4 regions of the Leisingera sp. M658 genome follow, and region 4 is predicted to be linked to each of the others. Evidence: riboswitches for the same ligand, from Rfam matches in the RefSeq annotation. Region 4 holds a riboswitch; each other region holds the start of a gene.

Region 1 (5,061 bases), 2.1 Mb from region 4:
TTTGTTGAGCTGGAGCCGGGCGTCGAAGGTCTGGTGCACGTCTCCGAGATGTCCTGGACCAAGAAGAACGTCCACCCGGGCAAAATCGTCTCCACTTCCCAGGAAGTCGACGTCATGGTTCTGGAAATCGACGGTGCCAAGCGCCGCGTGTCCCTGGGCCTCAAGCAGACCATGCGCAACCCGTGGGAAGTCTTCTCCGAAGCCAACCCGGAAGGCACCGAGGTCGAAGGCGAAGTCAAGAACATCACCGAATTCGGTCTGTTCATTGGTCTCGACGGCGACATCGACGGCATGGTTCACCTCTCCGACCTGTCCTGGGACGAGCGCGGTGAAGAAGCGATCCAGAACTACCGCAAAGGCGACATGGTTTCGGCCGTTGTTTCCGAAGTGGACGTCGACAAAGAGCGTATCTCGCTGTCGATCAAAGCTCTGGGCGGCGACAAGTTTGCAGAAGCGGTTGGCGGCGTGAAGCGCGGCTCGATCGTGACCGTGAACGTGACCGCGATCGAAGACGGCGGCGTTGAGGTGGAATACGAAGGCATGAAGTCCTTCATCCGCCGCTCCGACCTGGCGCGCGACCGTGCCGACCAGCGCCCCGAGCGCTTCTCGGTTGGCGACAAGGTCGACGTCCGCGTCACCAACGTCGACTCCAAGACCCGCCGTCTGGGCCTGTCGATCAAGGCACGCGAGATTGCAGAAGAGAAAGAAGCTGTGGAACAGTATGGCTCCTCGGACTCCGGCGCATCGCTGGGCGACATCCTGGGCGCCGCACTGAAGTCGGGCGACGAGTAATCTCCCCGGCCTCACGGCTGCTGAAAACGAAAGCCCCGCAGGTGTCTGCGGGGCTTTTTTTTTGGGTGGGAGGGTTGGTTCGAGCCCATTGCAGAAGTGCCGAATTCTCGCGGCACGCGTGCAGCGCGTCGGCCCGCTGCACTGCCGGAAACCGCCCGCTGCACGGTAAAAGGAAGTGCCGAGGGTTAGGCATGGTTCAGCGATGTTTTGGTGGGCAATGCCCGAAGTGCGGAGACGCCTTTCATTCACCGCGGCTGCAAACAGACAGGGCAAAAGGAAACACTTTTGACACTACTTGCAGAATGTGGACCTTCCAGTTTTCCACGGGCATTGGAAAGGAGCAATGACGGGCTTGCCTGCAATGCAAGATCTCGCTTCCTAAGTCCCGCTTGAGATTGAACAGCAGTATCGGCCGCGGTTCGGCATACTCCTTTTTTTGAACTAAAGCCGCATCCCCAGTGCTCAAAACCAAATTTCTTCACGGAGATTTTCCGGACGTAAGCCCCTAAATTCAAACATTTGTTTTTATCATTCCATCCTGAAGTCAATCCATAGAAACCTCGGTTGAGTTTGCTTCCGCTTGACAGAACAATTCCAGTTTGCCTAAGTCCCGGACATTCTGGTCCGGCTGGGAGACCACCCGGGTAAAAGGGAACACGGTGAAGTGTAGCCAACAGGCGCTGAATCCGTGACTGCCCCCGCAACTGTGAGCGGAGAGCAATGCTGCGAAATGCCACTGCCCCAAGGGGCGGGAAGGCGCGGCAAAGCTTCGACCCGCGAGTCAGGAGACCTGCCAGGATGATCACCCTATCCCGGTGCGGGGCGCGCCGTAGATAACGGATTTCCGTAGTGGTGGCAGTTTTCACCGTCTGCGGAGGCAAAGCCTTCCAAAGACCCGACCCGAATACACTGCCCGCTTGGGCAGTCACTTGGCCTGCGATTGTTGCGCGGGCCGGGAGGAATGGAATATGCGCAAGGCAAGCTTGACCCTGGCCGCGGCCCTGGCCGTCACCCCCGCAATCGCAACCGCCCAGGATCCAGAGGTCACCGACCTGGCGGAGATTATCATCTCCGGCGGCTTCACACCGGTTGAGGCCCGGAAATACGGCCGCTCCGTCTCAGTTCTGACCAGCGAAGAAATCAAAGACCGCGGCATCAGCACCGTGCAGGACGCGCTGCGTTCCGTTCCCGGCCTGATGATAAACGGCTCCGGCGACAGCTTTACCCAGGTTCGCATCCGCGGCGCCGAAGCCAATCACACGCTGATCCTGATCGACGGTGTCGAAGCCTCGGGCGGTGACAGCGAGTACATCCTGTCCGGCCTGGACACAGCCAATATCGAGCGGATCGAGGTCCTGCGCGGCCCGCAATCGGTGTTCTACGGCTCCAATGCCTCGGCCGGTGTGATCAACATCATCACCAAGACCGGCGGCATCGGCACCGAATATGGCGGCAGCGCCGAGGCGGGTTCGGACGGCTACCGGGCGTCGGCGCGGATCTCGTCACGGACCGAGCGCGGCGGCCTTTCCTTCAGCCTCGCCCATGACAATGACGACGGCTACGATGCCTCCGGCGATGGCGGCGAAGAGGACGGCATCCGCCGCAATACACTGCAGCTGAAAGGCGATTACCTCGTCACCGACCGGCTGAAGCTCGGCTTCAACGTCCGCACCTCGGATGAGCGCTATGACAGCGACAGCACCTCTTTCACTGCAACGGATGCGGCTAGCTATGTCGTGGATGATCCCACGCAATTCAGTGACCGCGATGAGCAACTGACCCAAGTCTATGCTGAACTGGACACCTTGGGCGGCCGTCTGAAGCATCGGTTGTCGCTGGAACGCACAGACTTTGACCGCTCCTTCAATGGCGGCACCCCGACCGAGACCAAGACTGAAGCAGCAAAATATCTGCTGAGCTTCGGCCTGGACGGGCAGCCGGCGGATCAGGCAGACCACCTTCTGAACGCGATGCTGGAATGGGAAGAGGACTCCAGCAGTTCCAACCCGGCCTTTGCGCGCGAAACCAATTCGATTGCCCTGGAATACCGCGGCAGCTTTGCCAATGGTCTGGATCTGCAGCTTGGGGTGCGCCACGACAACAACAGCGTATTCGAAGACGCAACCAGCTGGACGGCCAGTGCCTCTTATACCTTCGCAGGCAGCGGCGTGCGGCTGCACAGCTCTGCCGGGACAGGGATCGTGAACCCGTCTTACTTTGAGCTGTTTGCCAACAGCACATTCGGCGCCACCACCTACCTTGGCAATCAGAGCTTGCAGCCCGAAGAAAACCACAGCTTCGATTTCGGGGTCGAGGTACCGTTCCTGCAGGGGCGCGGGCTGGTCGATGTGACCTATTTTGACGAAACCCTGACGGGAGAGATCGAGAGCTACATGGTGAACGCAACCACGTTCTCCTACCGCAACCAAGCCGGGGACAGTGATCGCAAAGGTGTTGAGCTGGCAGCAAGCCTGAAAGCCACCGAATATCTCGATCTGCGCCTGTCCTACACCTATCTGGACGCCACCAACCCTAATGGCTCGGTCGAGATCCGCCGTCCGGAGCACGAGCTTCTGCTGAGTGCCACACTGGATACTTTCAATGGCCGTGGCTCTGTCACCGCAGACATCCGGCATGTGGCAGGCAATTGGGACAGCCAGTTCTTTGGCTCCTTTGCCACAGCTGAGCTGCCGGATTACACCACCGTTGATGTGGCTGCTCAGTATGAGCTGACAGATAACGTGGTGCTGAACGGGCGTGTCACCAACCTGTTCGATGAGGACTACGCGGACGTCTGGGGCTATGCCAAGCGCGGCCGCGCTGCCTATATCGGCGTAAGGGCCTCGTTCTGACCCATGCGCAGGCTGTCCGGCATAGTCCTGGTCCTTTTGTGGGCCGCCACCGGTGCTTTTGCCGGGCCGTCGCGCGTGGTGTCGATGAACCTTTGCACTGACCAGCTGGCGATGCTGCTTGCGGCACCTGGCCAGCTGGCCTCGGTCTCCTACATCGCGCGGGACACACGCGCCTCGGCTATGGCTGACGCGGCCATGGCCTATCCCGCCAACCACGGGCTGGCAGAGGAGATTTATTTGCTGCGGCCCGACCTGGTGATTGCCGGCGCCTATTCGACACCGGCCACCACGGATATGCTGCGCCGTCTTGGCGTGCCGGTGGTGGTGTTCGAGCCCGCCAGCTCGCTGCAGGATGTGCGCGCGCGCATCCTGCAGATGGGGGAGGTTCTGGGCCGTGAAGACGCGGCCCGCGCACTGCTGGCAGACTATGACCAGCAGTTGGAAACGTTCGAGTACACCGGGCCGGAGGCGCCGCGCGCCGCGCTTTATGCCGCTAACGGTTTCACTTCCGGCAGCAAGACCCTTGCGGGCAAGATCCTGCGCGCGGCGGGGCTGCGCAATATCGCGGATGAGCTGGGCTATGGCCGCTCCGGTCATATGCCGCTGGAGGTGCTGGCAATGGCGGAACCGGACCTGCTGATCGGAACCTCTCCCTATCCGCGCGGCTCGCGCAGCGAGGAAGTTCTGCTGCATCCGGCAGTGCGCCGCCTGGCGGGCCGCAGCGGTGCCGGGCAGATCCGCGATGCGGATTGGGTCTGCGGCACTCCGCATGTTCTGCGCGCGGTGGCGGCGCTGGCCGAGGAACGCCGCACGTTTCTTGAAAAGGAGGGCCGGGAATGACCCGTCTGATGCTAATGCTTACCACGGCCGTTTTGGCGTTGTTCCTGCTGTCGCTGACCGTGGGGCCTGCGGATGTGGGCATCGGCGAAAGCCTGGCGGCCCTTTTTGACAACAGCTATGGTCCGCTGACGCTGGTGATGCGCGAAATCCGGCTGCCGCGGGCGCTGCTTGCGGTGATCATCGGCGGCGGGCTGGGGCTGGCGGGTGCCGCGATGCAGGGCTACCTGCGCAACCCGCTGGCTGAGCCGGGGTTGATCGGTGTGTCCTCCTCGGCGGCGCTGGGGGCGGTGCTGGCGATCAACACCGGGCTGGCGGCCAGTCTCACCCTGGGCCTGCCGCTGGCCGCTCTGTCGGGAGCTTTGGCGGGTGTGTTTCTGGTGATGGCGCTGGCCGGACCGCAGGGCGGCTCGCTGACGCTGATCCTGGCGGGGATCGCGATCTCAGCGATGGCAGCGGCGCTCACCTCGCTGGTGCTGAACCTGTCGCCCAACCCCTTTGCCGCCAATGAGATCGTGTTCTGGATGATGGGCTCGCTGGCGGACCGCTCAATGCTGCATGTCTGGCTGGTGCTGCCCTT
Region 2 (5,061 bases), 1.8 Mb from region 4:
GGTGCTATTGTGGGCGAGGACGCGGTTGAATTCCTGTCCCGCTACAAGGTCGATTTCGCCGTCATCGGCGCCTCGGCACTGGATCCCGACGGCGCCGTGATGGATCACGACGCCCGCGAGGTTTCGGTTGCCCGAGCGATCCTGAAAAACGCCCGCCAGCGTGTGCTGGTTTGCGACGGCAGCAAGTTCGCCCGCTCTGCTCCGGTGCGGATCTGCGATGTGGCAGAGCTGGACGTGGTGATCACCGACCGCCCCGTTCCCAATGAGTTTGCCGAGGCGGCGCAGGCCGCAGGCACCCGGATCCTGACCGCAGGACAAAACGAAAGCAGCGAAAATGACTGACACGCCTGTTATGGACCTTTTCATCATCGGCGGCGGCATCAACGGCTGCGGCATCGCCCGCGACGCCGCGGGCCGCGGCCTGTCGGTGACACTGGCAGAGATGAACGATCTGGCCTCCGCCACCTCCTCGGCCTCGACCAAACTGTTTCACGGCGGCTTGCGCTATCTGGAATACTTTGAATTCCGCCTGGTGCGTGAGGCGCTGATCGAGCGCGAAGTGCTGCTGAAGGCGATGCCGCACATCTCCTGGCCGATGCGGTTTGTGCTGCCGTTTCACAAGGACATGCGCTTTGATAGCGAAACGCCGACGTCGAAACTGCTTACCACCTTCATGCCCTGGACCCGCGGCCGCCGCCCGGCCTGGCTGATCCGGCTGGGGCTGTTTCTGTATGACAGCCTGGGCAAACGCGGCATCCTGCCTGGCACCGCGAAACTGGACCTGTCGCACGATCCCGCAGGCAGGCCGCTGAAGGGCAAGTTTCAGACCGCGTTCGAATACTCCGACTGCTGGATCGAAGACGCCCGCCTGGTGGTGCTGAATGCCCGCGATGCACAGGCGCGCGGCGCCGAAATCCTGACCCGGACCGAGGTTCTGTCAGCCCAGCGCCACTCTGATCACTGGGTTGTCACCGTGAAGGATCACGCCACTGGCGAGGAGAAGGAACACCGGGCCAAGATGCTGGTCAATGCAGGCGGGCCCTGGGTTGCCGACGTGCTGAAGCAAAAACTGGGCCAGAACAGCCGCGAAAACGTCCGCCTGGTGCGCGGCAGCCACATCGTGGTGCCAAAACTGTTCGACCATGACCGCTGCTATTTCTTTCAGGGCACTGACGGGCGGATCATCTTTGCCATTCCTTACGAGCAGGATTTCACCCTGATCGGCACCACCGACGCCGACCATCCGGATCCGGAGACCAAACCGCACTGCACGGAGGCCGAGCAGGATTATCTAATTGATTTTGCGTCGCAATACTTCGAACAGCCACTGAAGCGCGCGGATATTGTCTGGACCTATTCCGGCGTGCGGCCGCTTTATGACGACGGTGCCAGCTCGGCCACTGCGGCCACCCGCGAATATGTGCTGACGCTGGATCAAGCACAGGCGCCGCTGCTGAATGTCTTTGGCGGCAAGATCACCACCTACCGCAAGCTGGCCGAGGCCGCGCTGGCGAAAATCGGCAAGGTTTTCCCGCAATTGCCGTCGGACTGGACCGCAGGCGTGGCCCTGCCCGGCGGTGATTTTGCGGTGGCGGATGTGGAGACGCTAAAAGCCAAGCTGGCAGCGGACTATCCGTTCCTGAGCGCCTATTGGGCCGCCCGGCTGATCCGCGCCTACGGGCTGGAGTCCTGGGAGGTGCTGGGCGATGCCAAATCCGCCGCTGATCTGGGCCAGGATTTCGGCGCAACAATCACCGCACGGGAACTCGACTGGTCAATTGCCCGCGAGTGGGTGCGTTCAGGCGACGACTACCTGTGGCGCCGCACTAAATTGGGTTTGCGCCTGGATGAAGGACAGCGCGCAGCGGTCGATGCCTATATCAGCGAGAAAGCCGCCCGGCTGGCAGCTTAATTCCGCATGCGCGCTAACAGTCCGGACTTCAAAGGCCGGGGCACTCCCGCCCCTTTTCAATGAACCAGAGGTTCCCTGAAAAGCGTTGGGCCGGGCGGGGGCGCTGCCGAAGGCAGCGCCCCCGCCCCCCGGCGATTTGCGAAGCAAAGCGCAAAACCTCAAGCCCGCTCAATACTGCAGCCTGAAAGGGATTAAAACTCCACCCCCTTCTGCGCTTTCACACCGGCGCGGAACGGGTGCTTGATCTGCCCCATCTCGGTCACCAGATCGGCAATCTCGATCAGCTCTTCCTTGGCGTTGCGGCCTGTCAGAACCACATGGGTCATCGGCGGCTTCTGCTCCACCAGGAACTCCAAAACCTCCTCAAGATCCAGATAGTCATAGCGCAGCGCGATGTTGATCTCGTCCAGCAGCACCATGGTGTTGCGCTCATCCAGGATCATCTCCTTGGCCTTCTCCCAGCCCTTCTGCGCGGCGGCAATGTCGCGGGCCTTGTCCTGTGTCTCCCAGGTAAAGCCTTCGCCCATCGCGTAGAACTGGCAGAGATCGCTGAAGTTCTCCTCGATCAGCGTGCGTTCGCCGGTCTGCCAGGCACCCTTGATGAACTGCACCACGGCGGACGGCATCCCATGCGCGATGCAGCGCATGATCATCCCGAACCCCGACGAGGATTTGCCCTTGCCCGGTCCGGTGTGGACGATAATCAGGCCCTTCTCGCCCTCCTTGGTCTTCATCATCCGGTCGCGCGCGGCCTTTTTCTTGGCCATCTTGGACGTATGACGGGCGGCTTCTTCTTCTGAGATGCCGGTTTCAGACTTTTCGCTCATTGGGGGCTCTCCAGCTGTTTGACCCATGTCTTGACAAAGAAGGGCACGATAGCGCAAGGGGGTTCAGCTGGTTCCTGTGAAAACAGGCGAAGAGGGAATGTGAAGGCTTTCGGGCCGAAGCACAGCCGCCCCCGCGACCGTGACCGGATGAGGCCGCCATGCCACTGGGTGATCCCCGGGAAGGCAGGATAGCCGGCAAGGCCCTGCGCCTTGGCATCCGCAAGCCGGGAGACCTGCCAGCGAAGGAGAGATCAACGGGCAGACGGGGTGTTCTGCGACCGGGTAAGGGGCTCGCACGACTGGTCCCTTTTCGGCCATCCCGCACGCCCTGCCGCGACAGGAGACGCGCCAATGGCTGACGACATGGCAGGCCAATCTGCCAGCACCCCGGGACCGGTCACGCTGACCGTATGCCTCACCTGCCGCCGCGAGGGCGCCGACCCCGAGGCCGCCCGCCCTGGTGCCATCCTGCACGCAGCGCTGGAAGAGGCCGGAATGCCCGAAGGCGTCCGTCTGCGTGGCGTCGAATGCCTGTCGTCCTGCAAGCGCGGCTGCGCTGTTGCGCTGATCGGCGGCGCAGAACGCTGGACCTATGTCTACGGCGACCTCGACCCTGACCAGCATGTTCCCGAAATTCTGGAAGGCGCGGCAGCTTATGCCGGCACCGCTGACGGCGTCGTGCCGTGGCGTGAACGCCCGCAAACCTTCCGCAAGCAATCTGTTGCCCGCATCCCGCCGGCCAAGTTCTTCTCCGAGGAGTAATCATGAGCGATCTCAACAAGATCCCCGTCACTGTCATCACCGGCTTTCTGGGCGCAGGCAAAACCACCCTGATCCGCCACCTGATGCAAAACCCGCAGGGCAAGCGTCTGGCCGTGGTCGTGAACGAATTCGGCACCGCCGGTGTGGACGGCGATATCCTGAAATCCTGCGCCGATGACAACTGCCCGGCGGAAAACATCATGGAGCTGGCCAACGGCTGCATCTGCTGCACCGTGGCCGATGACTTCATCCCCACCATCGAACAGTTGATGGCCCTGCCCGAAAAACCGGACCATATCGTGATTGAGACCTCCGGCCTGGCCCTGCCCAAGCCGCTGCTGAAGGCGTTTGACTGGCCCGCGATCCGCTCCCGCATCACCGTCGACGGGGTGATTGCCCTGGCGGACGCCGAGGCCGTGGCCAAGGGCCAGTTCGCCCCCGATCTGGACGCCGTGCAGGCCCAGCGCGAAGCGGACGACAGCATCGACCACGAAACCCCGCTGTCCGAGGTATTCGAGGACCAGATCTCCTGCGCTGACATCGTTCTGCTGTCCAAGGCCGATCTGGCCGGCGACGCAGGCGTCGAAAAAGCCCGCGCGGTGATCGAGGCCGAAGCGCCCCGCAAGCTGCCGATCCTGCCGATGAGCGAAGGCGTGATCGACCCGCGCATCATCCTGGGCCTGGGCGCCGCTGCCGAGGATGATCTGGACGCCCGCCCCAGCCACCACGACGGCCACCACGACCACGAGCATGACGATTTTGAAAGCATCGTTGTCGAATTGGGCGAAGTATCCGACCCGGAAGCGCTGCAAAATGCCATCGTGAAACTCGCCCGCGAGCGCAACATCCTGCGCGTCAAAGGTTATGTGGCGGTGGAAGGAAAGCCGATGCGGATGCTGGTACAGGCCGTGGGCGAGCGCCTGCGCGCCCAATACGATCAGCCCTGGGGCGCGCAGCCGCGCAAAACCGCCCTGGTGGTTATCGCCGAGCATGACGACATCGACGCCCCGGCCATCCGCGCCGCACTGGGCGCCTGAAGCTATGCGGGTTTGGCACATCATTTCAGATGACACCGCCCGGCCGCAGGCCGGGCTGCGCCCGACCCTCCCGTCAAACCGGAGGTTTGCCTTCGGCAAAATGGGAGGGCGCATTCGCACCCTCCCAGGCTCGGGCGCAGCCCTCAGAGCGCCCACCGCCTGCCAGACAACAAAGGCCTGATCCATGCACGTCGTCTTCCGCGAAAGCCACGGCCTTGATGAGACCGATACCCCGCAGGATCTCGGGCAGACGCCCGGCGATCTTGTGGTGCTGTCGTTTTCCGACAGCGACCTCGGCGCTTTTGCGGCGGGATGGCATCGCGCGGACGGCAGGCTGCCCTCCTTGCGCGTCGCCAATCTGGTCGCGCTCAAGCACCCGCTCTCGGTCGACGTCTACGCGGAACAGACACTTGAAGGCGCCAAAGGCATCCTGGTCCGCCTGATCGGCGGTGAAAGCTACTGGTCTTATGGCCTCGCCACCCTGCAGGACCTCGCCCGCCGCAAGGGCATTGCGCTGGCGATC
Region 3 (5,061 bases), 710 kb from region 4:
CCGATATCGGCGCCCCGGTGCGCGACCCGGAAGCCGCCCGCCAATTGATGGAGGAGGCCGGGATGCTCGATTTCGAGCATGAGCTGTTCTCAATCGACGACGACTGGCGCCGCAATACTACCGATGCGCTGGCAGCGCAGATGCGCGATGCCGGCCTCAAGGTCAAACGCACGGTTCTGCCCGGCAACACCTTTTGGAACGACTGGGACAAATATCCGTTCAGCTCCACCGACTGGGGCCACCGCCCGCTGGGGGTGCAGGTGCTGACACTGGCCTATAAAACCGGGGTGGCCTGGAATGAAACCGGTCTCGCCAGCACCGAGTTCGACAGCATGCTGGAGGCCGCCTCAGCCATTGCCGATGCCGATACCCGCCGGGGGCATATGGAGAAGATTGAGCAGTTCATGCGTGACGACGGCACCGTGATCCAGCCTTACTGGCGCTCGCTTTACCGTCACGCCCGCCCTGGTATCATCGGCGCCGAGAGCCACCCGATCAACGAAATCCACGTGCACAAACTGGCGCTGGAAGCCTGATCAGGCCTTAAAAAAAAGGACGCGCGCCAGATCCGGCGCGCGCCCGTTTTCATCAGATATCGACCTCAACCCGGCCAATCGGGTTGGAGCAGCAGGCCAGGATGTAACCGGCCTCCACGTCTTCCTCCGAAATGCCGCCGTTGTGGACCATATGCACCTCGCCTGCGGTTTTCCTGACCTTGCAGGTGCCGCAGATGCCAAAGGTGCAGCCCGACGGGATGTTCAGCCCCGAAGCCTTGGCCACCGCCAGCACCGTATCTGTTTCGGTGCAGGTTGCCATAACACCGGACGCCGCAAAGCTGATCTCGGCGGCAGCAGTTTCCTCCGGCACCACATCGTCGATCTCGGGCACATCAGCGGCTGTTTCAACCGGCGCGCCAAAGCTCTCCTGGTTGTAGTTCTCCATGTCAAAGCCCAGGCCGTTGAGCATGTCGCGCACCGCCTGCATGAAGGGTTCCGGTCCGCAGCAGTAGACCTCGCGCTCCAGGTAATCCTGCGCGATCAGGCCCAGCATGATCTGGTTCAGCTGGCCGCGGTAGCCGGTCCAGACCTGATAGGGATCGTCCTCTTCCACCACCAGGTTCAGCTTCAACCCCGGCAGCCGCGACGCCATGCTTTCCAGCTGCTGGCGGGCGATGATCTCGCTGGGGCGTTTGGCGCAGTTGATAAAGCAGATGTCGGGCGACTGGCCGCGGTCGAACAGATACTGTGTCATCGACAGGCTGGGCGTGATGCCCGAGCCTGCGGAGATGAACAGAAACTTGCCATTCGGGCGTTTTGGCAGGGTGAACACCCCTGCCGGGCCGGAGGCGCGCAGGATCCTGCCGGGGCGCAGATGGTCCAGCATCCAGCGGGTGCCGATGCTGTCGCCCTGGGCCTTGACCGTTACCGAGATCGACAATGGCCGCGAGGGCGACGAGCTGATGGTGTAGGTGCGCCAGACGGTCCCTTCCGGCACCGGCAATTCCAGTGTCAGGAACTGGCCCGGCTGGTATTTGAACCACGCGCCGGACGGCGCGCGGAAGCTGAAGGTGGCGGTGTTCGGCGCTTCCGGAACAACCGAGACGCATTCCAGCATCTCGTCGTCCTTCCACGCCAGGGTTTCGTCCAATGTCTCAAAATTGGCCTGCAATCCCATGACCTTACTCCGCCGCAATCAGATGGCGGCCGGTCAGCGCGCGGGTCAGATGCTCGGCATACCAGTTGGAGAACTGAATGACGCCGCTTTCCTGCACCTCGGAATAGGGACCGGGTTCATAGGCGGGGGAGTTGATGCCTTTCTGGTTGTCCTCGACCACGATGCGATCCTCGTCATTGGTCGCCATCCAGACCTCGGTCAGGCGCTTGATGTCGTAATCCTGGCCCTCAACCGCATCCTTGTGCACCAGCCATTTGGTGGTGACTTCGGTTTCGGTCGGGCTGATCGGAGTGACACGGAACACGAGGGAATGATCCGGCAGGAAGTGGTTCCAGGTGGTCGGATAATGGAACTTCAGCAGCGTGCCGGCATCCGCAAAGGGCACCCGGCCCAGCGGCTTGGCCACTGCCGCCTTGCCGTCCATGGTGTAGCTTTCCGCGCCTTCGTTCAGCGGCATCCGTGCCAGCCGGTGCTGGCCGCGCGCATCCATGCGGAACTGCGCCGGGCAGCCTGCCGCTTCGATCCGGTCAAAGTGCTTTTGCAGATGCGGCGGGGTCTCGCCGCCCTCAACGCCTGTCACCGACGGATCCTCGGGGAAGGTCCGGCACAGCGACGGGTGGTTGCCGCCGCAGTGGTAGCACTCGCGGTTGTTTTCCCAGACCAGCTTCCAGTTGCCGTTCTCAATGATCGAGCTTTCAAAGGCCACCTTGGCATTGCCCAGATCATGCGGCTCCAGATAGGGGCGGGCCACCTCGGCAAAACCGTTAAAATCCGGCGCTTCATCCGCCAGGCAGATGTAGATCAGCCCGGCCAGGTCGCGGCAATGCACCGGCTTCAGCCCGTGTTTGGAGGCATCGAAATCCGGCCCCATGTCCCGCGCCCACAGCAGTTTGCCGTCCAGCTCGTAGGTCCACTGGTGGTAGGGGCAGACCAGCTTGGGCGAATTGCCTTTCTTCGCCTTGCACACAACCGAACCGCGGTGGCGGCAGGCGTTGTGGAAAGCACGCACTTCGCCATCAGTGCCACGCACGATGATGACGTTATACGACCCCACCTGATGGGTCACATAGTTGCCCGGTTTCGGCACTTCGCAGGCGGGAATGGCAAACAGCCACTCGCGGTAGAAGATCTGCCGCAGGTCCAGGTCCAGAACACCCGGATCGGTATAGAACGCCTGTTCCAGAGAATAGTTTTTCTGCCGCGCCATCAGCTTGGCCAGAATTTCGCTGTCGTGAAGCATCTGCTTCTCTCCTCTGCCGCATCCCCGCGGCGTGTTGGCTTGGTCGCAGGCATAGGCAAAGGGATTGCGGACACGCGCCGCAACCGCCCCGCCGCCGTCCGCGGTTGACGTTTTCATGGCAAGGCTGGTTTCCGGACTGTCCCGGGGCCATTCGGCGGCGGGGCCTGGCACCTTCCCGAAGCCATTGGCTTCAGTGGTCATTGCCATGCCTTGCCCGGGGTCACCGTTGCGGGGGCAGTGCCGGAGTTTCACCAGCTTCCCAATTCTCCGCCCCGAAGGACGGCACCTTGCTATCTGCGGTATTGCCTGAAAAATTTCCCGCCATCGGAAACAAAACCGACCCGCAAAAACCGGAAAAAGACATGCATGTTTGCCGAGCCGGGCGGGACAGGGATGTCCAGAAACTCAAACCGGCATCCGCCAGCCCGTTTGCGGCAAGCGCTTATCTTTCATGCGGTTACCCGCTGCTGATCCACCGAATCGATTCGCACGCAGTGAATCTTGCGCCGGCCCCTTGGAACGCGGCATGCGCTTAATTATATTCCGTATAATTAAACGCATGCACAGGAGAAACCGATGACCACCGGCCACGTCTTCATCGCCACCAGCCTCGACGGCTTTGTGGCCCGCCAGGACCATTCGCTGGATTGGCTGCACAAACAGCCTGTTGCCGAAGATGACGATGGCGGCTTTGCCGCCTTCATGGACAGTGTCGACGGGCTGGTCATGGGAACCGGATCGTTCCGCACCCTGCTCGGGTTCGGCCAATGGCCCTACAGCAAACCCGTTGTGGTCCTCAGCAGCAGCCTGACCAAACAGGACATTCCCGATGAGCTGAAGGACAAGGTGCGCCTCAGCACCGCCGCACCCGCAGACCTTATGCAGGAGCTGCAAGAAGAGGGCTGGACCCGCGCCTATATCGACGGCGGACGGATGGTGCAGTCCTTCCTGCGCCAGGGGCTGATCGCCGATCTGACCATCACAACGGTCCCGATTCTGATCGGCAGCGGCATTCCGCTGTTCGGCAGCCTGGACCGGGACATCGACCTCCAGGTGGCAAGCTCCCGCATCCTGCCCACCGGCATGGTCCAGGCCACGTTCCGGGTAGCCTGACCGATGCCCCCGCGCATGGGCCGCCCGCCCAGGGGCAGCCGGACCCTCAGCAAGGATGATGTGCTGAAAACGGCCCTGCAGCTGCTCGATGAGGGCGGCAGCAAGGCCCTCACCTTCAAAGCACTGGCAGAGGCGCTTGGCGTCACCCCGATGGCCGTTGCCCATCACGCCGGAACCAAGGACGAGATGATTGCATCCCTCGTCGCCATTGCATTTGCAGGTTCAGACACCCCGTCTGAAGCGGCAACGCCCAAACTGCGGCTGCGCGATCTGATGTCCCGCTATTGCGCCCAGGTGACCAAGCATCCGGAGCTTGCAAAGTGTATCCTGGAAAACCCGGCCCTGATCGGCTCCTCCCTGACCGGGCTGACCCGGCTGATCGAGACGGAAATCACCGCCGCAGACGTATCTGGCGCAGAGGCCCGCACCATTCTCTGCCTGCTGGTGGATTACACACACGGCTTCGCCTTTGCTGCCGCCGCGGCACCACGCGGGGCGCTTTCGGCTGGCGATTTCACCCCGGCGCTGGACTGGGTGCTCGACCGTATCGAATAAAAAAATGCGGGCCCGTTCGGGCCCGCGCATCCGTTTGCATATTTCAGAGCCGCCCCGCCCGCGGCCCCTCTCGTCACTTCGACTTCCAGCTGTCCAGCCAGCGCCGGAACCGCCCCCTGCGCTCGGCAAGCGCATCGCCCGCGGCATACAGGCTGTCTTCGACATTCTCGACCATCGGGTCGATCCGCGCCCGGCGGAAGCGGCGCCAGCGCACATAGACGGCCCAGAACACCGCCGCCAGAAGCACCAGAACAATGATCGTGAACCAGTTGGTTGGCTTGTCCTCCGGTCCCGCAACCGGGTTGATCGTCACCGCGTTGGGGAAGACCGACAGGAATTCATTGCGCCAGCCGTAGTGCATCACCGCTACCCACTCCGGGTTCGCCTTGGTTGAGATGCTGTCATTGGCATCAGTATACAGATTGGCGGTATCGAACTTGAAATAAGGCGGCCAATTCCAACCGGTATCCTCATTCCGG
Region 4 (5,061 bases):
ACGGCTCGTCCAGAAACCACAGATCCGGTTCCGTCACCAGCGAGCGGGCGATGCCGACGCGCTGCTGCTGGCCGCCGGACAGCTCGCGCGGGTAATAATCCTCGCGGCCCTTGAGGCCGACCAGTTCCACCACCTCGCGGGCCTTGGCCTCCGCCTCGGCTTTGGGGGCGGCCTGAACTGTCAGCGGGAACTTCACGTTTTGCAAAACGGTCAGATGCGGCAGCAGGGCAAAGTGCTGGAACACCATGCCCATCTTGTGGCGGCGGATTTCGATCATTTCACGCGCGCTGGCGGTCAGCAGATCCACGCCGTCAAACAGCACCTGGCCACCGGTGGGTTCGATCAGCCGCGACAGGCAGCGCACCAGGGTCGATTTGCCGGACCCGGACAGCCCCATGATGATAAAAATCTCGCCTTCGGCAATGTCGATACGGGCATCGCGCACAGCACCGATAATACCCGCGTTGCGGATCTCCGCGCCGCTGGGGGACGGGTTGCCGTTCAAAAACGCCGTGGTATTGGCGCCATATAGCTTCCAGATATTGCGGCAGGAGAGTTTGGTCTTGGGGGTCATCAATGCGGTTCCTGAACCGGTCCGCGGAATGCGGCCGGGTTGATTGACGGGGCAGGGGAAAAGGCCGGGGCTGCCTGAGAGCGTGCAGCAGCCCCGGGAGTGAGATCAGTTGCTGATCCAGCCGGACCAGCGGTCCTTGTTTGCGGCCATCCAATCCGACACCACTGTATCGATATCAACGCCGTCCAGATCAGCCTTGCCGACCATGGCGCTCATCTCTTCGTTGGTAATCTGGTAGGACTGCACGATCTCATAGGCGCCCGGCCATTTTTCCGGCAGCCCTGCCCAAGCGGCTTTCCAGATCGGGCCGCGCGGCTTGCCGCAATCATAGGCCAGATCCGGGTTCACCCCCGCCGCAGGATCGGCGTAGCATTCCGCGGAATAGGGCGGGAACTCCACGAATTCACCGTCGTATTTGGCTGGCGCCCAGTGCGGCACATATACCCACAGGACAATCGGGTCCTGGCGCTGATAGGCGGATTCCAGTTCGGCAAACAGTGCGGCGTCGGTGCCTGCGTGAACCACTTCAAATTCCAGCTCCAGCGCCTCGACGCGTTCCTCGTCAAAACCGCCCCAGGTGACCGGGCCGCCGACATAGCGCCCGTAGGGCGAGGTTTCCGCAGTTGCGAATTCCTCGGCGCAGTCCTTCAGCGCCTGCCAGTCGGGCAGGCCGGGGCAGCGGTCTTTCATATAGGGGGGTACCACCATTCCTCGATCGCCATCAGTCCGGTTTCGCCGGCATTGACAACTTTGCCCGAAGCGGTTGCGTCGTCCAGCGCCTCGCGCCCGGTGGTCTCCCAGATTTCCATCGCCAGATGCAGATCGCCGGTCTTCAGCCCGGCAAACTGCGCGATATAGTCTGCCTGGACATATTCGATGTTATACCCTGCCTCCTGCAGGATGCTGCCCATGATCTTGGTGTTGATCAACTGGCCGGACCAGTCGTGCAAGGTCAGTTTAATGGGGTCGGAGGACTCGGCGGCCCAGGCGGATGAAGCGGAAACGGCGGCTGTCAGCGCCACGGCTCCCAAAGCGTTGAAGTTTCTCAGCATAAGGAATTCCCTGATATGTGGCATTTTGTGCGATTCTTGGCGTCGGCTGTTATGATGGTGCGGCGATTGTGCCGATCAGTCAATAAAAAACCACAATAAGCCACAATCACCTCGAGGAAAGTGCGTTTTGAGGCGAACAGGCGCGGTATCCGAGGCCTCATGTGTTGTTTTTTGTGGCTTTCTGGCGTAGCAACACAACAGGAGGCCCAATGACCAAAAGCCGCAAAACCACCAATCAGCGCGAAGAGGAAATCCTGCGGGCGCTGCAGCAGGCAGGCGGGTCCTGCCGGGTCAGCTATCTGGCCGGCAGGCTGGGTGTGTCCAATGAAACCATCCGGCGCAATATCCGCACGCTGGAGGATGCCCAAGCGGTCCGCAAGGTGCACGGCGGGGTGCATCTGGTTGAAGATGTGAACGAGCTGCCGCTGCAAAACCGGATGGACACACACGCCTCAGAAAAGCAGCGTCTGGCCATCGAGGTTGCCAAGACCATCAGCGACGGGGATTCGGTCTTTTTGGATGTCGGCTCCACCACCGCTTATGTGGCGCAGGAGCTGCGGCAGCGGTCGAACCTCTTTGTGGTGACCAATTCCGTGCTGGTGGCACATGCGCTGGCATCGCGCAACAACAACCGGGTGTTTCTGGCGGGCGGCGAGCTGCGCCCGCATGACGGCGGTGCTTTCGGGGCCGAAGCGCTGGATCTGGTGCGGCGGCTGAACGTGCAGTTTGCCATCTTTTCGGCCGGGGCGATCAATGCCGAACTGGGCTTTATGCTGCATGATCTCGAAGAGGCAAACCTGGCCCGTGTCGCGGCGGCCAATGCGCAGGTCCGGATTGTTGTGGCCGATCATGACAAGTTCAACAAGCGCGCACCGGTGTCGGTCGGCAAGGATACAAAATTCGAGGTCTTCTATACGGACGCGCAGCCGCCGCAGGCCATCAAGGACATGCTCAAGGCGATGGATACCGATCTGATCGTGGTTGAATAACCGGGCAGGGCCGTCATCCGGACAAGACGCAGCCCAGTTGCTCTGGCTGCGCCCGGTTTGCAGAATTCCCTCTGCATCAAAACTTTTTCTTGCCGCAACGAAAGGGATGCGCTACCCGCGCTTTACCGGTCCCGAAAGGGCTAAGAGGGAATCCGCGGTGCCTGCCGGCGCCAAACGGAACTGCCCCCGCAACTGTAGGCGGCGAGAGCTGTGCCATGACGTCACTGGACCAAACGGTCCGGGAAGACGGCACAGTCATTGACCCGCCAGTCAGGAGACCTGCCGGTGAAAACCGAAAGACACCGGGCGGGGTTGTCCGGGGAGGTTGCCGGTAAGATGCGCCGCCGTTTTCCGGTGCCGCAAGCGGGGGCCAGACCCTCAGCCTTACCGGTCAATGCCCTTTCACCCGTTCTCCGGTCATTGACACATGGAGATCGAATATCATGTTTTTGCGTTCCGGCCTGATCGGCCTTTCCTTCATCGCTGCCGCACAGGCTGCGGCGGCCGGCGAAACCTTTCCGCTGACCATAGAAAACTGCGGCCAGTCGGTCACCTTCGAGGCGCCGGCAGCGTCTTCGGTAACGGTTGGCCAGGCGGCGACCGAAGTGCTTTATGCGCTGGGGCTGGGCGATAAGGTGCTGGGCACCTCGGTCTGGTTCAACGACGTGCTGCCCGAATACGCAGACATGAATGCCAAGATCGACCGTCTGGCCGACAACGACCCAAGCTTTGAAAGCGTCGTGGCAAAACGCCCCGGTCTGGTGGCAGCGCAATACGAATGGCACGTCGGCCCCGAAGGCGTCGTAGCCAAGCGCGAGCAGTTTCATGACCTCGGCATTCCGACCTATGTGATGCCCGCCGATTGCGTCGGCAAGGACAACACCACCGGCGGTGACGGCACCCGCACGCAGATGTTCACCACCGGCAGCCTGTATCAGGGGATCGAAGAACTGGCGGCGATCTTTGGCGAGGCTGAAAAGGGCGCCGAACTGGTTGCCGATTACAAGGCGCGCGAGGCTGCGGCGGTTGCCAAGGCGCAGCAGGTCGCGCTGGAAGATGCCTCTGCCGTGTTCTGGTTCTCGTCGCCCGAGATGGAAAGCGACCCGTTTGTGGCCGGCCAGAAGGGCGCGCCAGGCTACATGATGCAGCAGCTGGGCCTGCGTAATGTCGTTGAGACCGACGAGGAATGGCCGACAGTCGGCTGGGAGACCATCGCCAAGGCCAATCCGACGGTGATTGTGATTGCCCGCATGGACCGCCGCCGCTTTGCCGCGGATGACTATGAAAAGAAGCTGGACTTCCTGCGCAATGATCCGGTGGCGAGCCAGATGGATGCAGTCAAGAACAACCGTATCGTTGTGATGGACGCCCAGGCGATGGATGCCACCATCCGTGCCATTCCGGCGCTGGAGGATCTGGCTGCTGAACTCAGCGTGATCGGCACCAGCCAGTGAGTGCAGCCGCTGCAATCACATGGCAGGGCGTCAAGGGCGCGTGCCTGGCCTTGCCGGTGCTGATTGCGGCGGTTCTGGCAGGCGCAATGATCGGGGAAACCGCGCTTGCGCCTGACCTTGTGCTGTCGGTTCTGGCCAATAAGCTGGCCGGGGCAGGGCTGCCGGTTGATCCGATAGATCAAGGCATTATCTGGAGTTACCGGCTGCCGCGTGCGCTTGTGGCGGGGGCCTGCGGGGCGGCGCTGGCGGTGGCGGGCGTGGTGCTGCAGGCCCTGCTGCGCAATGCGCTGGCAGACCCCTATATCCTGGGCATTTCCGCCGGCGCCTCGACCGGGGCGGTTGCGGTGACCATTGCAGGGCTTGGCGGCGGTGCGCTGTCGTTGTCCTTTGGGGCTTTTAACGGCGCGCTGCTGGCCTTTGGCTTTGTTGCCGTTCTGGCCCGGGCCGCCGGGGCCGGCGGCAGCCGCGCTGCGGCAGCGCAAATCGTGCTGGCCGGTATTGCAGGCTCGCAGCTGTTCAACGCGCTGACGGCCTTCATCATCGCCAAATCCGCCAACGCCGATCAGGCCCGCGGCATCATGTTCTGGCTGATGGGCAATATGGGCGGGGTGCGCTGGCCGGACGTGTGGCTGGCAGTGCCGCTGGCGCTGGCGGGCTGGGTCGTCTGCCGGTTCCATGCGCGGGCGCTGGATGCCTTTACCTTTGGCACCGATTCAGCAGCCTCGCTGGGCATTCCGGTGCGGCGGGTGCAAGTTATCCTGATCTTTGCCACCGCGCTGACCACAGCGGTGATGGTGTCGATTGTCGGCTCGATCGGCTTTGTCGGCCTGGTGATCCCGCATGCGGCGCGGTTCCTGGTTGGTCCCGGGCATCGCAGGCTGATGCCGGCCGCGGCGCTGACCGGGGCGGTGTTCCTGATTGGCGCAGACATCGTGTCCCGGATCATAATCCCTGGCCAGGTGCTGCCCATCGGCGTTGTTACAGCCCTGATC

The links. Region 4 has a riboswitch for cobalamin ahead of K3724_RS05340 (ABC transporter substrate-binding protein). Riboswitches for the same ligand answer to the same signal wherever they lie in the genome.
Region 1: linked by a shared signal. The riboswitch ahead of K3724_RS16290 (TonB-dependent siderophore receptor) and the one ahead of K3724_RS05340 (ABC transporter substrate-binding protein) in region 4 are both predicted to bind cobalamin.
Region 2: linked by a shared signal. The riboswitch ahead of K3724_RS14490 (DUF1636 domain-containing protein) and the one ahead of K3724_RS05340 (ABC transporter substrate-binding protein) in region 4 are both predicted to bind cobalamin.
Region 3: linked by a shared signal. The riboswitch ahead of K3724_RS01860 (SRPBCC family protein) and the one ahead of K3724_RS05340 (ABC transporter substrate-binding protein) in region 4 are both predicted to bind cobalamin.

The regions. Positions count from the first base shown of each region.
Region 1 covers NZ_CP083546.1:3,315,783-3,320,843, reverse strand. Annotated here, with positions in the region: gene rpsA (30S ribosomal protein S1) at 1-792, shown strand, start outside; cobalamin riboswitch at 1,396-1,605, shown strand; gene K3724_RS16290 (TonB-dependent siderophore receptor) at 1,761-3,644, shown strand; gene K3724_RS16285 (ABC transporter substrate-binding protein) at 3,648-4,484, shown strand; gene K3724_RS16280 (iron ABC transporter permease) at 4,481-5,061, shown strand, end outside.
Region 2 covers NZ_CP083546.1:2,903,275-2,908,335, forward strand. Annotated here, with positions in the region: gene K3724_RS14475 (DeoR/GlpR family DNA-binding transcription regulator) at 1-342, shown strand, start outside; gene glpD (glycerol-3-phosphate dehydrogenase) at 335-1,912, shown strand; gene cobO (cob(I)yrinic acid a,c-diamide adenosyltransferase) at 2,104-2,739, opposite strand; cobalamin riboswitch at 2,791-2,995, shown strand; gene K3724_RS14490 (DUF1636 domain-containing protein) at 3,091-3,501, shown strand; gene cobW (cobalamin biosynthesis protein CobW) at 3,504-4,538, shown strand; gene cobN (cobaltochelatase subunit CobN) at 4,723-5,061, shown strand, end outside.
Region 3 covers NZ_CP083546.1:348,109-353,169, reverse strand. Annotated here, with positions in the region: gene K3724_RS01870 (ABC transporter substrate-binding protein) at 1-536, shown strand, start outside; gene K3724_RS01865 (hybrid-cluster NAD(P)-dependent oxidoreductase) at 589-1,674, opposite strand; gene K3724_RS01860 (SRPBCC family protein) at 1,679-2,914, opposite strand; cobalamin riboswitch at 3,019-3,219, opposite strand; gene K3724_RS01855 (dihydrofolate reductase family protein) at 3,491-4,027, shown strand; gene K3724_RS01850 (TetR/AcrR family transcriptional regulator) at 4,043-4,582, shown strand; gene K3724_RS01845 (DUF1523 family protein) at 4,656-5,061, opposite strand, start outside.
Region 4 covers NZ_CP083546.1:1,054,772-1,059,832, forward strand. Annotated here, with positions in the region: partial or broken gene K3724_RS05320 (glycine betaine/L-proline ABC transporter ATP-binding protein) at 1-574, opposite strand, end outside; partial or broken gene K3724_RS23955 (ABC transporter substrate-binding protein) at 680-1,650, opposite strand; gene K3724_RS05335 (DeoR/GlpR family DNA-binding transcription regulator) at 1,836-2,615, shown strand; cobalamin riboswitch at 2,725-2,917, shown strand; gene K3724_RS05340 (ABC transporter substrate-binding protein) at 3,059-4,069, shown strand; gene K3724_RS05345 (iron ABC transporter permease) at 4,066-5,061, shown strand, end outside.